DNA from 4 places in the Sporomusa intestinalis genome. Region 1 is predicted to be linked to each of the others. Evidence: riboswitches for the same ligand, from Rfam matches in the RefSeq annotation. Region 1 holds a riboswitch; each other region holds the start of a gene.
What was found. A riboswitch is a leader RNA that binds a small molecule or an ion and turns the genes downstream of it on or off. The one in region 1 is predicted to bind cobalamin.

Region 2: another riboswitch for cobalamin. It lies ahead of ACZ481_RS04085 (hypothetical protein); the one in region 1 lies ahead of cobT (nicotinate-nucleotide--dimethylbenzimidazole phosphoribosyltransferase).
Region 3: another riboswitch for cobalamin. It lies ahead of ACZ481_RS07625 (ABC transporter substrate-binding protein); the one in region 1 lies ahead of cobT (nicotinate-nucleotide--dimethylbenzimidazole phosphoribosyltransferase).
Region 4: another riboswitch for cobalamin. It lies ahead of ACZ481_RS13450 (OmpH/Skp family outer membrane protein); the one in region 1 lies ahead of cobT (nicotinate-nucleotide--dimethylbenzimidazole phosphoribosyltransferase).

What each region holds. Positions count from the first base shown of each region.
Region 1 is NZ_AP042390.1:4,813,289-4,817,477, reverse strand. It holds gene ACZ481_RS22365 (tagaturonate reductase) at 1-545, shown strand, start outside; gene ACZ481_RS22360 (UxaA family hydrolase) at 570-2,054, shown strand; cobalamin riboswitch at 2,118-2,309, shown strand; gene cobT (nicotinate-nucleotide--dimethylbenzimidazole phosphoribosyltransferase) at 2,414-3,466, shown strand; gene ACZ481_RS22350 (nicotinate-nucleotide--dimethylbenzimidazole phosphoribosyltransferase) at 3,447-4,189, shown strand, end outside.
Region 2 is NZ_AP042390.1:883,315-887,503, reverse strand. It holds gene ACZ481_RS04090 (methylmalonyl-CoA mutase family protein) at 1-1,652, opposite strand, end outside; gene ACZ481_RS04085 (hypothetical protein) at 1,674-2,015, opposite strand; cobalamin riboswitch at 2,337-2,519, opposite strand; cobalamin riboswitch at 2,627-2,809, opposite strand; cobalamin riboswitch at 3,126-3,306, opposite strand; gene ACZ481_RS04080 (adenosylcobinamide amidohydrolase) at 3,379-4,189, opposite strand, start outside.
Region 3 is NZ_AP042390.1:1,690,852-1,695,040, reverse strand. It holds gene ACZ481_RS07630 (TonB-dependent receptor plug domain-containing protein) at 1-1,141, opposite strand, end outside; gene ACZ481_RS07625 (ABC transporter substrate-binding protein) at 1,167-2,129, opposite strand; cobalamin riboswitch at 2,562-2,747, opposite strand; tRNA gene ACZ481_RS07620 (tRNA-Lys) at 2,952-3,027, opposite strand; tRNA gene ACZ481_RS07615 (tRNA-Gln) at 3,084-3,159, opposite strand; rRNA gene ACZ481_RS07610 (23S ribosomal RNA) at 3,456-4,189, opposite strand, start outside.
Region 4 is NZ_AP042390.1:2,860,647-2,864,835, reverse strand. It holds tRNA gene ACZ481_RS13455 (tRNA-Val) at 134-210, shown strand; cobalamin riboswitch at 455-735, shown strand; cobalamin riboswitch at 1,218-1,400, shown strand; gene ACZ481_RS13450 (OmpH/Skp family outer membrane protein) at 1,684-2,145, shown strand; gene ACZ481_RS13445 (hypothetical protein) at 2,338-3,780, shown strand; gene ACZ481_RS13440 (TonB-dependent receptor domain-containing protein) at 3,854-4,189, shown strand, end outside.

The DNA of each region.
Region 1 (4,189 bases):
GCCGGTTTATCCGCCAGGTTATCTGGGACGAGATTGTCCCGTCGATCGAGCTTGACCGGGAAATGCTGAGCGAGTTCGCCGGCAGTGTGATTGAACGGTTTGAGAACCCGTTTATTACACATTACCTGCTGAGTATTCTGCTTAATTCGTCCGCCAAGTTTAAAACCAGGAATCTGCCGTCACTGCTGGCCTACTGCCGGCAGCGGGACGACCTGCCCGAGAAGCTGGTATTTGCGCTGGCGGCCCTGATTTCCGTATACAAAGACGGCCGCATGGAAGGTTCGGTCATGAAAGCCCGGCGCGCCGCCGGCGAGTTTAGCATGAGGGATGATCTGCCGACGCTCCAGTTTTGTGCTGCGGCCTGGCGGGACTATGACGGCAGTGCCCCCAGCACCGCCAAAGTCGCCCGGGCGATTTTGGGCAATACCGGCATCTGGGGTACTGATCTTAATACGGTTCCGGGCCTCACGCCGATGGTTACAGCCTATCTTTACGATATCTGCGAGCATGGTATCCAGGATACTGTGGCCAAATTGGTCGAGTAGCGGAAGCGGGTTGGAGGAATAGCAATGCCGTTGTTACAAATTCATGCAAATGACAATGTGGCTGTTGCCCTGGCCCCGGTTGCCGCCGGCGAGGAATTAACGGCCGGCGGCCGGCGCCTTAAGGCGGCCGGGGCTGTGGACAGGGGCCACAAGCTTGCGCTCGTCAATATTGGCGCCGGCGAGAAAATTATTAAATATGGTTTTCCCATCGGCCTGGCCGCGGCCGATATCAGGGCCGGGGAGTGGGTCCATACCCATAACCTGACCACCGGCCTGGGAGAGATCCTGGAATATGAATATAAGCCCGAGTTTACCGAACTGCAGCCGGTGGCAGCAAAAATGTTTCAGGGCTACCGCCGGCCGGACGGCAAAGTCGGCAGCCGCAACGAGATCTGGATTGTGCCGACCGTCGGCTGTGTCAACAAAAATGCCGAGCTGATCGCCCGGCAGGCAGCCCGGGAATATGGCAGTAGGGAAAATATCGACGGCATCTTTGAGTTTAAGCATCCCTACGGCTGTTCGCAAATGGGCGAGGACCAGCTGGCCACCCAGCGAATTCTGGCCGACCTGGTTGCCCATCCCAATGCCGGCGCCGTGCTGGTGCTGGGGCTGGGCTGCGAGAACAACCATATCGGGGAATTCAAAAAGGTGCTGGGCAGCTACAACCCGGAGCGGGTGAAATTCCTGGAGGCCCAGGCGGTTGAGGATGAAATTGCCGAAGGGGTGCGGCTTATCGGCGAACTCATCGGCTACGCCCGGCAGTTTTCCCGGCAGGCCTGCCCGGCCTCGGAGCTGATCGTCGGTCTTAAATGCGGCGGCTCGGACGGCTTCTCCGGCATTACCGCGAACCCGCTGGTCGGCGCTTTTTCCGACCGTCTGACCGCCATGGGCGGCACGACCGTATTAAGCGAAGTGCCGGAAATGTTCGGGGCCGAGACGATTCTAATGAACAGGGCCGCGAACCGGGAGGTTTTCGAAAAGACCGTGCGGCTGGTTAACGGCTTTAAAGAATATTTTGCCGCCCATAACCAAACAATCTATGAGAACCCGTCGCCAGGCAATAAAAAAGGCGGCATCTCCAGCCTTGAGGATAAATCGCTGGGCTGTACGCAAAAAGGCGGTACCGGCAAGGTCGCCGATGTCCTTGCCTATGGGGAGCAGGTGAAGACCAGGGGGCTGAACCTGTTAAGCGGTCCCGGCAATGACGGGGTGGCGACAACGGTGCTGGCGGCTGCCGGCTGCCAGCTGATCCTGTTTACCACCGGCCGCGGCACGCCGCTGGGGACTGTTGTGCCGACGGTCAAGGTGGCGACAAACAGCGAGTTGTTTAATAAAAAACGCCACTGGATGGATTTTGATGCCGGCCAGCTGCTCGCCGGCATGGAGCTGGAACCGCTGGCCGATGTGTTTGTCGACTATGTGCTGGCCGTGGCCTCAGGCCGGCAGACCCAGGCGGAAAAAATGGGCTTCCGGGAGCTTACGATTTTTAAAAACGGTGTCACTTTGTAGCGGATTTGGGTTTTAATCATTGACGCCCTTCCGGCGCGTCTGCTATAATGACGGTGAATATTATATATATTGCACGGTTGAGGTGCCCCCTGACGGGGGAGAATAGGGAAGTCCGAGTATGGAAGGCAATGCTTCCATATATAGGCGCGGGCCCGCCACTGTACCGGGAAGACCTTACCTATGCCACTCGCAAGGGGAAGGCGTAAGTGTTGATGAACCGGGAGCCAGGAGACCTGCCTTAATACCGTTACACCACCTTCATGGAAAAGAGGGCTTTTTTGGGACTACCCAAAAAAGCCCTTTGTTTTTCCCCAGCTGAATGGTTAAAGAGCAAGAGGTACTAAAAATGGGGGGTTATTATGAGTTTGCTACAAGAAACGTTATTGCGCATTACGGCACCGGCACCGGCGATTGGGCAGCAGGTACAGGCAAAACTGGACAGGCTGCTGCGGCCGGCAGGCAGTCTGGGCCGTCTCGAGCAAATGGTACGGCAGTATGCGGTGATAACCGGCCGGCTGCAGCCTGACATTCCCCGGGCCTGCATGGTGGTGGCCTCGGCCGATCACGGGGTGGCCAGGCAGGGCATCAGCGCGTATCCGGTGGAAACCACTATTCATATGACGGCCAATTATCTGATCTCAAAGGGCGGCAGCGCCAATGCCTTTGCTAATTTTTGCGGCGCCGACATGGTTGTCGTCGATATGGGCGTGGCCGGCGATATGTCGCATGTACCGGGGTTGTGGCACCGGAAAATAGCCTATGGGACGCAGGATTTTACCGAGGGGCCGGCCATGACCCGGGAGCAGGCCGTACAGGCAATCGAAACAGGCATCGACATCGTCAATGACCGGGTCCGGCAGGGCTATAACTGCTTCAGCCTGGGGGAGATGGGCATTGGCAACACAACCGCCAGCGCCACGATTGTCGGGGCCTTTACCGGCCTGTCGCCGGAGCAGGTGACAGGCCGGGGCACCGGGATATCAGACAGCCGCCTGCAGGTTAAGATCGATATTGTCCGCCGGGCTTTGGCCCTGAACCAGCCTGACGCCGGCGACGGCATTGATGTGTTGTCCAAGGTCGGGGGCTTTGAAATCGGGGCTTTGGCCGGTGTTGTCCTGGGCTGTGCCGCCAACCGCTGCCCGGTTGTAATTGACGGCCTGAATACGACGGCCGCGGCCTTGATCGCCAACGCGCTCCATCCCCTGAGCAAGGAATTTATGTTCGCCTCTCATCTGTCCGGGGAACCGGCCCATATCATTGCCCTGGGGCACCTTAATCTGGAGGCCTGCCTGGATATGGGGGTCCGCCTGGGCGAGGCGATTGGGGCCTCGGTCGTGGTGGATATGCTGACAGCGACCGTTAACATGCTGAATAACCTGGGAGGTCAGTCGAATGCTGGAAAAGACGATTAGCCAAATTAAACCCCTTGATGCCGCGGCGATGGAGAAATGTCAGCTACGGCTGGATAACCTGACCAAGCCTCTTAACAGTTTGTATTCTTTTGAGCATATAGCCCGTCAGCTGGCGGGCATTACCGGCAGCCCCCGGCCCCGGAACCTGGGGAAAAGCATCATTGTCATGGCCGCCGACAACGGGGTGGCCGCGGCGATGGCTGCCGCCGGCCAGACAACGGCCGGCCGGATTGCCGACTATTGCCGCGGCCGGTCGCCGCTGCCGACGTTTGCCGGCCATGTCCAGGCCCGGCCGGTGGTGGTGGATATCGGGGTTGCGGCCGAACTGACGCACTGGCCGCAGCTGTGCCATAAAAAAGTTGCTTACGGCACCGGCGATATTACGCTGGGGCCGGCCATGACGCGGCAGCAGGCGATTCAGGCCATCGAGGCGGGCATCGCCGTTGCCTGCGCAGAGACCGCCCAGGGAGCCAGCGTGCTGGGGCTGGGGGAGATGGGGCTGGGCGGCACGGCGCCGGGCATCGCGGTGGTTGCCTGTTACAGCGGCAAGGCCCTGACGGTAGCCGGCAGTCCGCTGGCCGAGATTGTGCAGCAGGCTTTAGCCGTGAACCGGCCTGATGCCGCCGATCCCCTGGACGTTGTCAGCAAAACCGGCAGCCTGGCCATCGCCGGTCTGACTGGCGTCATTCTGGGGGCTGCCGCTCACCGGGCCGCCGTCGTCCT
Region 2 (4,189 bases), 1.6 Mb from region 1:
GCCAGCATTTCACCCAGCGAGCAGCCGGCGTTGACTGCGTCTACAGCATCGGCCACGGTTTTTTCTGTTACATTATTTCTCTGTTCAGCCAGGTGCTCCAGGCACCGCATACGCCGCCCGATATCGGCAGCCGCGCGGAATTCCTGCAGCTCGCTGATCCGGAGCGACCGGATGGCTTCCGGATTGGTCACCGGTTTTTCCAAAGGTTTTTCTGTCAGGTTGGCATATACATTGGTGCCAACAATAGCATCCCGCCGTTTAGACAGATTGGACGCCCGCTTTTGCGCGGTGGCTGCCGCCTGATCCTGGGGAAATCCAGCCTTCACGGCCTGCAGCATACCCCCAAAAGCTTCTGTTCTGCGGAACAGGTCCCAGGCTTTTTGCGCCAGTTCCCCGGTTAAGGCTTCTACATACCAGGACCCGCCGGCCGGATCAACAGGCTGTAATAAGGAGCATTCCTGCTGCAGCATAAGCTGGGTATTGCGGGCAATCCGGCGGGAAAATTCGTCGCTGGGCCTGATAACCTCATCAAATGGCCCGACATATAAACTGTCAAGCCCGCCAGCCACCCCGGCGAAAGCTTCGGTAGTTGTCCGCAGCATGTTAACATAAGGATCATATATTGTCTTGGTGAAGCGCGATGTCCGGCCGTGAATATTAGCCGCGCAATCTGCCTCTTTACCGCCAAAGGCCTGGGCAACCTGATTCCACAATACACGGGCCGCCCTGATTTTTGCCAGCTCCATAAACATATTGGCGCCAAGCGAAAAGGAAAACCGTAAATGCCGGGAGATTACAGAAAAATTCAGTCCGCGCTCCTGCAGTTTATTGACATACTCTACGGCTGTCGCTAAAACAAAAGCCAGTTCCTGTACGGCATTGCCGCCGGCATCATGGTACGGACTGGCATCAGCCAGTATGGTTTTGAGCTGTGGAGCCTGGCTGTCGGCCCAGAAGGTCACCGCCGCCATTTCGTCGTACAGCGCTTCCAGGTCAACGGACAAATACCCCTGTTGTACCAATACCCCTAAGGGATCAGCGGTAATGGCCCCTGTCAGCTCTTTCAGTTCAACCCCCTGGGCCTGGGCCGCACCGGCCACTAAGGCAATAACCGGCAACTGGCTGACACCGCACTGCATGATGACCGGCCATTGTTTAAGAGCAACCCCGTCCAGTGCCTGCAGCAAGTCGGCAAGGCTGGCCAGAGAAAAACCCTGATCGCCGATTTTGCCGGCAGCAGTGCAATCGGGGTCCTCGCCGGCGAGAGTGGCCTTATCCAGCTGTAAATAAATCGCCTGCAGCCCTCTGGTTAACTCATTTTTCAATACCGCATTTACTTCCCTGCCCAGAGGCTGGTCACAAATCTGGGCAATCAGCCAGGGGGCTGTCAGGTAGCCGCCGGCCCGGGTTCCCCGGACAAACGGCTGGCTGCCGGGAGGGCTGGGCAATTCGGAATCCGGCAGATTGTCCGGAGTATAAATGGGTTGTAAGGCAATGTCTTCATAAGTCTGCGTAACTAATCTGCTTTCAAACTTGGCGCCTTTAAGCGCCTTTTCTGCCTCTGTCCGCCACTGCTCAAATGTGGGTGCGGGAAATTCACCGAACAGTCTGCCGGCGGCAGCAGGCTCTGTTTTTATTTCTTTTTCTTTCATTTACAGATGTCCCCCTTGTGCTTATCCCTGACTTATAATCCTGATACGGAATCCGGTAAACGCATTGCGCAACTGGAGCATAAAATTACGCTCCAGCAGCGTTTTGTGCATGGCCTGATCTGTCAACAGCCACAATGTACCGTTGCAGGTACGCATATCTACCAGGCTTTCAATATATCTTGCAAAATCAGTGGGGACCATAGATTCTTGTAAGCATTCAAGGCCTGCCGACACAGCCTTGTCGTGGATTTTTATCCGCTTTGTCAAAGCAATAAACGGCTCGATGCTCAATGACGCGGAAATAGGGATGATAAGGTTTTCCTCCTGACTCGCGGCCGGTGACGCCACACTATGCATGATCATTTCAACCCCTCCTAGCTTGTATCTCCAGCAAATGGGTCGCCCTACCCCTGCTTTGCCATAGGAATTAGGGCAGCCTGACTCACTGGATAAGCCCGGCTTATTAAGTAAGCCTTGCTTTATATATTTGAGGGCTTGAACCTTCTCCCCGCAGCTCTCAGAACGGGAACCGCGTAGCTGAAGTCAGTCTCTGCCTCGGGATAGCAAAAAACCTCCCTGAGCATGTCAGCGAGGCTGGTTAAAAAAGCAATCAAAAACGCCCCCGGCTAAGGCCGTATGGCAATGATTCTTAATTAATCCCCTCCCCATCGCTCGTGGGTAAAACCGGTGATTGTCAGACAGGCAGTTCTCCTGGCTCCGGCTCATGGCTCGGCCAAACCTTCCCAGAACTAACGTCCCAGTGGCATATCTTGGCTTCACTCCCCGTTACAGTGGCGGGACCGCGCCGGCAATTTCACCGGTCTTCCCTATTAAGCCCCGCAGGGCACCTGTCTCAATCTTATTCACTTGACAATAATAAACCCCTCCAGCGACATGCGGGAGGGGTAGTTTATGAACAATGGCATAACAAATAAACTGCGCCATTAATCCCCTCCCCATCGCTCGTGGGTAAAACGGTGACTGTCAGACAAGCAGTTCTCCTGGCTCCGGCTCATGGCTCGGCCAAACCTTCCCAGGGCTAAACGCCCCAGTGGCATATTTTGGCTTCACTCCCCGTTACAGTGGCGGGACCGCGCCGGTATTACACCGGTCTTCCCTATTAAGCCCCGTAGGGCACCTGTCTCAAAGATGAGTATTAAGTTGTCAGGCTGTATTATCACCCGGAAACATACTAACACAATATTGCCGGTTAGTCAATTTTGTTTTTCCCTTAGCCGTACCTGCCTGGAAGGACCGGCCGGCAAAAAAAGAAAGGGTCGTAACGACCCCGTGCCAAGAGGGCACAACATCTATGAATCACAAGAAGGAGGAGTATATATTAGAAAACTCCCGGCTGCCATTTAGCCGCCGGGAGAGATTCTACAGGATACCAAATATAAACTCCTGGTTAATAACCAGGAGCAAACTTCAGTGAAAGCACTGTAATTCCCTCCCCATCGCCCGTGGGTAAAACCGGAAACCGTCAGCTAGGCAGTTCTCCTGGCTCTGGATCACAGCGTGCCAAACCTTCCCGGGCGTAACCTCCCAGTGGCATATCTTGGCTTCACTCCCCATTACAGTGGCGGGACCGCGCCGGCCTTACACCGGTCTTCCCTATTAAGCCCCGCAGGGCACCTAACTCCATTATGAAATTAAGAAAACGTGGTTTTTTTCACTAACTATTATGATCCTATCATGTTGCCTATGGACCTGTCAACAAAAATTTTCACCGGCTTATCCGGTCGGCCACAATCCTGACCACCAGTCCGGACCAGGCCCGGACGCTGGGCTCCAGCTCATCGGCGGCCGTCAGGGGCGATAATACCCCATATTTGCCGGCTGTCAGCCGCAATACATCATTGCCGGCCCGGGTCAGTTCCTCGCCGCTCAGCAGCTGCCACTGGAACTGATCCAGCAGGTGCACATACAGCGAGGTGCCGGTTACCAGGTCCGGGTCTTTGTCCACTTGGCCCAGGGCTGTTGCAAAACGCGGTTTGTCAATAAGCCCGTATTCCTGCTGATAGTGCTGATACAGCGTATCCTCCGTCACGCCGTAACGGTTTAGCCGCCGCAGCACACTGTGCTGTCTTGCCGGCGACAGTCCGGTCTGCCGCAGCAAGGCTTCTTTAACAGCCTGCTTTACTGTCCGGCCGATCAGTTCTCCCAGTTTGGAATGCTTGCCTGTATCTTCCAGATATAGTGAAGACCCCGGATTAGTGATCACAATAGTCTGATCGGTCCCCGAACCGGTAGCCAATCCGGTCGAATACCTGCTGCCGGCCATGAGTTCCTGTAAAGCAGCTGTCTTGGCCTCAGTGCAGGTCACCAGCGCCCTGGCCACTTTGCCTTGGGGAATATCAGCATCAATAACCAGCATAATGTTAATAGTCCCTGGCTTATGCAGGGTTGTCCTTTTCCCGGGATTAAAATAGTCAGCAGGATCTCCGGCCCGGCCGCCGTTGCCTTCCACCCCGCCGGTGACAATGGCTGTCACCGTCAGGCTCTGGTAGCTTTCGGTCTGAATGGCGACATTGGTC
Region 3 (4,189 bases), 2.4 Mb from region 1:
CCGACTGGTCTTTACGCCATTCCCAGCCGGCACTAATCCGGTTTCGGGCATCTGCCTGCCAGGAATTGCGTCCTTCCAGGGTGGTTATCTTCCGGTCAACCAAATCAAACCGTTTAAGGGCGCCATTGTCATAGCCGCTATAATCCTTGTCATAGGCGGACTGATAGGCTCTGATCAGCCATTCCCCGCCGGGGTCGGCGCCGCCGTACTCCAGGGACCAGTCGGTTCTGGTATTATCGTTCTTGACTAACTCGGTTTTAACACTGCCCATTGTTGATACAGTGTTTTTATATGTTTTTTCCCACAATTTGCTGTAATCCAGCCGCACATGACTGCCATTATCCAGTTGCCAGGTTCCGCTCAGCGCCAGCGGCGTTTCCTCGCCGTAATAATTCACGGTATACGGCAGGCTGTATGGCGTCACTACCGGTTTGGGAGGCATGCCGCTCATGGTCGTTGTCGTTCCCCTCGCCATAGCCGTAAAGGGCTGCGGCTTATGCTGGCCGACGCTGAGGTTCCAGGTAAAGTTGCCGTCCTCATTGACGCCCTGATAATAAAACTGCATATTCTGATTGGCTTTTTCCCGGCCGTCCCAAAAACCGTATTCGTAGGACAACCGGCCTTCGTTCTGCGCGGGCTTTTTGGTGATAATATTAATGACGCCACCCATGGCGTCGCTGCCGTACACAGCGCCGGCCGAACCGCGGACAATCTCGATCCGCTCCACGTTGTCCATACGGATGCGGCTGATATCATAGGCGTTCGCGGAATTATAAGAAAGCTCGCCGCTCAACCGCCGCCCGTCGACCATGATCAATACATGGCGCGATTCCGAGCCGCGGATGCTTACATTGGCGCGGCTCTGGAAGTCATTGAACATGACAATGCCGGTGGCCTGCTGCAATACGTCGGCCAGGGTCTGACTTTGCATCGCCTCGATCTGGTCCCTGGTGATAACCTGAACGGTGGACGGAGTCTCCTTAACCGTCTGTTCCGTACGAGTTGCCGTAACAATGGTTTCCGGCAGGTTAAACTCGGTTTTCTCAGCTTGCTCAGCCGCTGTCGCCAGCGGGCTGAGCGTCCAACAGGCGGCCAGGACTGCCGCCGTGGTTTGTTTTCTGATCATGGAGCCTTTTTTCATGCCAAAATCCCCCTTGATTTACCCATTATTTATTTGCACCAAATACCTCCGGATAGACGACCTTGGCCATATAGGTTACAGCCTCGTCAAAGCGAATGCCCGGATTTAATAAAAATAATTCCATTGGCAGGAAAAAGACCTGCTCATTTTTCACAGCCCGCAGACCATTCCAGGCAGGATTGGCTTTGACATCGTCCCGCAGCCGCTTTTCGATATCAGCCATAGAGCCCATGTAGGTAATCAAAACAATATCGGGATCTCCCTCCACCAGCTTTTCCATGCTGTACGGCGCCGCTTCCAGGCTGCCGTCAACACTGGCGGCAATATTCTTCAGCCGCAGGATGCGGGCAATATCGCCGGCGATGCTGTTGTCAAGCTGCACAGTCACACTGCTGGCCGTAGCATGCAGAATCGCGACCGACTTCGCCGTCGGCGGCACACGGCTGGCAATCGCGTTGATGCGTGACTGCATGGCGTCCGCTACCTTTGCGGCCTGCTGCTGTGTACCGGCCAGTTCACCGAACAGTTTGATCTTGTCTGCCACGTCCTGTTCTGTTTTCATTTTTACAATAATAACCGGGATATTACTGCTTTCCAGAATCGGAATCAGCTTTTCGTGCATGCCGTGAAAGCCGATAACGAGATCGGGTTGCAACCCCAGCAGCTGCTCGGCGTTAATATTCGAGATATGCCCCACCTCCGGCAGGGCTTGCGCCATTGGCGGCGTATCGCCGGTCTTGGAGCTGGGCTTGCCCACAGCCTCGCCGCCGACCGCATAGAGCAGGTCAAGAGCACTCGCGGCCAACGGCACGATCCGCTGCGGCCGCTTAGGTAAAGTGACAACCCGTCCGGCATCGTCCGTCACGGTCAGGTAGACGGCAGACGCCGGCGCCGCCGCTTTCGGCCCGCAGCCGGTGATATTCACAAGTAACAATAACAATAGCAAAAAAACCGCATAGCGCCTATATTTCTCTGGTTGGCTCCTCATATACCCCTCGCTCCTTTAGCCGCGCCCATCACGATACGGCGAACTTCCCGTCAACGCCAAACATCCTGCCCCGCGGCGGCCCGGTTGCGGAAAAAACCACGTCAATCTGTCTTTTCAAATTGTCACTCCTTTGCTTTTATTTATCCATAACACAGCCTGTCCGCCCGTATGGCGACAAGGCGCTGCCAGAATACAAGAACAATGAAAACGACCGGAGCCCGCTGCCATCAGCAGTGTTATACATAGCAGCCAAAATGAGGAATGGGGGCAACAAAAAAATTGACCTCTCCCTGCCGGAAAGGTCAATTTTACAGCGATATTCCACTAAATAAAAATTCCCGGCAAAAATGCCAGGAAGGTTAGATAGCCGAAATGCTTTCATAATCCCCTCCCCATCGCGCGTGGGTAAATGCCGCATAGAATAACGGCACTACGGTGACTGTCAAACAGGCAGTTCTCCTGGCTTTGAATCATCGTTCGCCCGCACCTTCCCAGAACTCTCGTCCCAGTGGTATTTATGCAGGGTCACTCCTCATTACAGTGGCGGGACCGCGCCGGCATTGCACCGGTCTTCCCTATTAAGCCCCCTTAAAGGGCACCTGTTTCCATACATGTAATTGTCGAAGGCAGTGTTGGTTTACTTAAATCATGTTTATGGTAGCATATTGTTACAGCTGAGTCAATCCATTTTTCCAGTGCTCCTCCGGGGCCCAGAAGTAGGCGCAAAAATGTGGAATATCCTGGTTTTTACAATCGATTTCAGGCATTCAAGGTTGCAAAAAGAAAGCCTCCCGGAAACTATGCCCGGAGAGGCTTGAATTCTGGTGACCCACCCGCGACTCGAACGCGGGACACCCTGATTAAAAGTCAGGTGCTCTACCGACTGAGCTAGTAGGTCAATTGATAATACGATATACAATATCTGCCACTCTACAATATTACGGTAGAGTTGGATGGCAGGGGCGGCTGGACTCGAACCAACGCATGACGGAGTCAAAGTCCGTTGCCTTACCGACTTGGCGACGCCCCTGTTAATAGGTGAACATCTCGTAAGAGTATGTTCCCTAAAAACTTCACAGAAGATAAGCAGAGAACCAGGTTATTAGGAGCGTTAGCGACGCTGGAACCTGCGTGAATCGCTTAGTTCCAAGCGGAGCGCGGAACTTCCTTATTACTCTCGTTCCCACTACAATTAGGATTATCAATGATACTGGTTGCCAGTTCGGAGTTACAACATTCCATAAGGATGTTATCGCTCCGCTCTAACTAAGCGACTCACACAACTTCCCGTTTCGCTCTCGCTCGCGGCAAGTTGGTTCGCTGCTTAAAGTCAAGTCCTCGGCCTATTAGTACCAGTCCGCTCCATGGATCACTCCACTTCCACTCCTGGCCTATCAACCTTGTCTTCTCCAAGGGGCCTTACTTCTTACGAATGACAGACCTCATCTTAAGGCTGGTTTCACGCTTAGATGCTTTCAGCGTTTATCCTTTCCGGACGTAGCTACCCAGCTCTACCCCTGGCGGGATAACTGGTACACCAGCGGTCCGTCCACTCCGGTCCTCTCGTACTAGGAGCAGTTCCCTTCAAGTCTCTTACGCCCGCGATGGATAGGGACCGAACTGTCTCACGACGTTCTGAACCCAGCTCACGTACCACTTTAATGGGCGAACAGCCCAACCCTTGGGACCTACTTCAGCCCCAGGATGTGATGAGCCGACATCGAGGTGCCAAACCTCCCCGTCGATATGGACTCTTGGGAGAGATTAGCCTGTTATCCCCAGGGTAGCTTTTATCCGTTGAGCGATGGCCCTTCCACTCGGTACCACCGGATCACTAAGCCCGACTTTCGTCCCTGCTCGACTTGTCTGTCTTGCAGTCAAGCTCCCTTCTGCCTTTACACTCTTCGCGCGATTTCCATCCGCGCTGAGGGAACCTTTGGGCGCCTCCGTTACTCTTTCGGAGGCGACCGCCCCAGTCAAACTGCCCGCCTGACACTGTCCTCAGTTTCGTTACTCCTTGAGTTAGAACTCCAGTAAATAAAGGGTGGTATCCCAACATT
Region 4 (4,189 bases), 2.0 Mb from region 1:
GTATCGTCGTTCTTATGTCTCAACAAAACGCCACTGCGCCAGTAGCGTTTGCCTGTTTCTGGCCGGACAAAATTAAGGCCTAATTAATGCTTGACTTTTGCCTGCAATCTTACTATAATATGTTATGTGCTACGGGATTATAGCTCAGTTGGTTAGAGTACTACGTTGACATCGTAGGGGTCACTGGTTCGAGTCCAGTTAATCCCACCAGGGAATGCAAAAGCTGCCGAGAGATCGGGAGCTTTTTATTTTAGCTCTTTCATCTCGCCCAGGATCTGTTGCAATAATGCTTCCATCCGTTCACCACCCTAAGGCTATTATAGCCCGTCCGGGCGGGGGCAGGCAAGCGGAAACTGCCGCTTGCCGCAAGAGTACCTGTCTAAAAAACCTATTGACAAAACATTACAAAAGTGGTATTGTCAGAATTAGGAAATCACACTACTTAAAACAAAAATAAATACAATAAGATGCAGGTGCCCGCAAGGGCTTTATAGAAAAGCCGGTTGGAAGCCGGCGCGGTCCCGCCACTGTAATGGGGAGCAAAGCCATGTTTTATACCACTGCGACGCCTCAAAAAGAGGCTAGTGCCGAACACGCACGAGTTGACGGTGCGACGCCTCTAAAGGAGGCTAGTGCCGAACACATATGTGTCGACGGTACGACGTCTCTGTCGTGGGAAGGTTTGGTGGAGCGATGACCCAGAGCCAGGAGAACTGCCTGCATGACAATCACCGTTGACCTGCGAGCGATAGGGAGGGGATTAGTGCGTGTTTTGTGCCGGCAGTTTTTTCCGGGCTACAAGCAGAAGCCTTCCTTACGTGTTGTTATCACAGGAGGCTTCTTTTTATTTGCCATTGTGAACATACAATAGAAAACTTGTGAAGGGATAACGGATTTTTCGCACCCAGCCATGTTGCGTTACGACACAGTTGTATCATAATTGCCGTACCAAACGGCAATTATTGTCATAGTGCGTACAGGTAGTCCGCCTGCCGGGAGAACTGCCTGTACGGACATCTTTGCCAGACCTGCGGCAACAGCAGGGCAGCTTACGGCGGCTATCATGCCAACGCCGGCCGTCGTAAGCCCTGGCTATTTACCGGCCCAGCCTACAACAGGTAGCGAACAAAGGAGGTACAGGGAAGCAGCCGGACAGCGATATCAGTCAAAACCGGCAGTCATATTCTGCGGCCAGTTTGCATAGGCTGCAACGAACAACATCATTATGTGGGATAGGTGCCCTGCGGGGCTTAAAAGGGAAGACCGGTGAAACACCGGCACGGTCCCGCCACTGTAACGGGGAGCGAACTGCAGACAGAGCCACTTAAGCAACTGCTTGGGGAAGGCGCAGCCAGCAATGACCCGGAGTCAGGAGACCTGCCTTATCCAGCAATCGCCTATAGTACCTGCGAGCGACAGGGAGGAGATTACGTGGAACCGGGGTCCCATTGCGGCCGGTCAGCGTAGCACTCCCGCTAAGGGAGTCTTTTTATCCTGACAGAAAGGTTAACTTTCCCTGGATAAGGGCAACATCGGCTTCCGCTTTCGCCACAGGCTCGGCGCAAGCCGTGTTTTCTTTATTGTTATTTAGCTGCTGGATTGTCCGGCCCTATGGTACAGGACAGCCGGCGTACAAGCCTGGCTTGTACAAACAAATTTAGAGATTAGATGAGGATACAACCCATGAACAAAACACGCGCAATCTTAGCCCTGCTTATTGCCGCCTGCTTTCTGGCCGGACTGTTAGCTCCCGCGCCGGCGCTGGCCGCCAAAGCCAGGACCAAAGCCAAAGCCAAGACCGAACAAACCGTCGGCTATATCAACCGCCAGCAGGTTTTCGCCGCCTACCCCGGCATTGAGGACCTGATGCAGCGCATCCAGCGCCTGCGGGCCGAGGCCCAGCAAGACTATGACACCAACGCCAAAGACCTGGCGCCGGCCGACAAACAGGCCTACAGTGACAAGCTGTCCCGCCAGCAGGCCCAGCGGGAAGACGAACTGATGAAACCGGTGGGCGACAAGATCGAAGAATCAATTGAGGCCGTTGCAAAAGCCAAAGGCCTGACCGTAGTGATTGACGCAGCAAATGTGATCTACGGCGGTATCGACATTACCGCCGACGTAATAACCAAGGTACAACAATAAGCAGCAGCGGCGACGGCGTAACTCAGCCTGTTCGTCCTGCCCGGGCGCGATGACGGCGTTCGGCAGGCTGCGATAAGGAAATCTAACAAGGAGGTGCGGTTTTTTTCGTGAGCACTAAGAAAAAGACCTCAGCAGCCCGCCAGCTGTTGACGGTCATACGGTAAACAGTAAAAAATGGGAGAGTGAAAACTTATGGCTAGTAAGGTAATGTATGGAACGTATACTTATACCGGTACTCCCAGAGGCGATGTCGGCACTGCCACATATCCCAATCCCAGTCCGCCTCCTGCCATCCTCGTGCATAAAGGAGTAAGAACGACCTATACCAATGCCGGGGGCAGTCCTTTCATCGGTTCTGATCCCAAACCATTATATTTCGAAAACGGCGCCGGACTCAACCGGGCCGCAGTGGCTTCCATCTCATGGGCAAGCGGCGTCGCCGTTTGCAACTGGCTGGTCTATGAAGCCGATGCCGATAATACTACTCCTTTTGTCTGGAACAACCCCGTGGCCGGGCCTGTCGTACTGACGGACGGCACCGTAAGCGTTACCAATCCCTATGCCCTCAAAACCAGAAGAATTAATGCCACGACAGTCGATATTTATTGCATCGACTATGACAACAGACTTGTCTTCCGCGTGCGCAGCAACGGTCCGAACGGCGATACCTATACGCCGCAGACTGGCTATTATCAATTCCCGGCGCTGACGGTCGGCAGCAACCAAACCTACGGCGTCGATCTGGATATCATCGGCGACTATGTCTATGCTGTATTCAATAGCGGCACGAACCTGACGGCCGGCGCGCCTAGCGCCAACTACCTGAACAGCACGATAGTACAACTGGATCTTGCGCTCAGCAGCCCACCGGTAGCCGTTAACGGCCCCTATGGCTCGTCAACAAGCGGCGGAGCGGCTCAAAATGCCTTCAGCATCCAGGCCTATAACGATGGTACGGACGACCATCTCATCCTGACTGCCGTTGGCGGCCCGCAGTTGGATCAGGCCTATCCGCCGAATTATCCCTTTAATTGGAACCCCGGTTCCCGTATCCAGAGGGTTGATCCAAGCACGCTGGCGGTCACTGACCTGCTCGTAGCGGCTCCTAATAATACCGATCCAGATAATGAAACTGACCGGTTCGATTTCCGGGCGCTGACCTTCAGCGCTGACGGGAATGACGCCTATATTCTTACCGGAAAGTTTACTGCTGGCTTTGCTGCCTTTAGCTACCGGCTGTATCAGACCGATTTGAGCACAGTTCTCGGGGCCGGCGGGGCGCTGATTTCGAGTATTGTTCCAATACCGGTGCAAGCTACAACCGACGGCGGCTACCTCTGGGGTTTGCTGTATTCGGAAAGCAATGCGAACACCTGGTTTGTCCGAGGCGAAGATTTGGCTATCTACAATTCCGGCGGCCAAGTCGCCGCTGCCACACTTGCCGATCTCACCACGTTTACCGGCGGGTCGGATTTCCCCGGCCTCAATTTCGTGACCATTTACGAAGACGAAGTGGCTGCGCCGCGAGCCTTGAAGGGCTATGTCGCGCCGGCGTTTGCCTCCAACTCGCCGGCGGCGTTGATCGAACGGGAAAAATTCTTAAAAGAAGTAGCCGCAGCCAAAGCCAAAAAATAACCCAAGGTTTCTCGTGGAGGGGAAGCAGTTCCCCTCCACAATTTTGAATTTTCATAGTGGGGAGAGAAAATTTTTGCAGAAACGAAAGAAACAATCCGGCGGGGCGCAGAAAAAAAGAGCGCTCCTGGCGGCCTGTGTATCGGCCGCCTTGCTTTATGCCACGCCGGCTCATGCGGCACTGCGGTTATATGATGAGGCCAACGTCACCCATCCCAATATCAAAGTGAACAATCCGACTGGGTTTACGATTGCCAGTGGCGAAACCTGGCGAACTTACTTCAATGCAGCAACCGGGAACGGGGAGAGTAGTGCGACGAAATATACCAATATTACCATTCAAAGCGGCGGGATTTGGCAGCCGCTGGATAGTAATAATCTTATTAATGTCGAAGGAACATTGACACTGGAA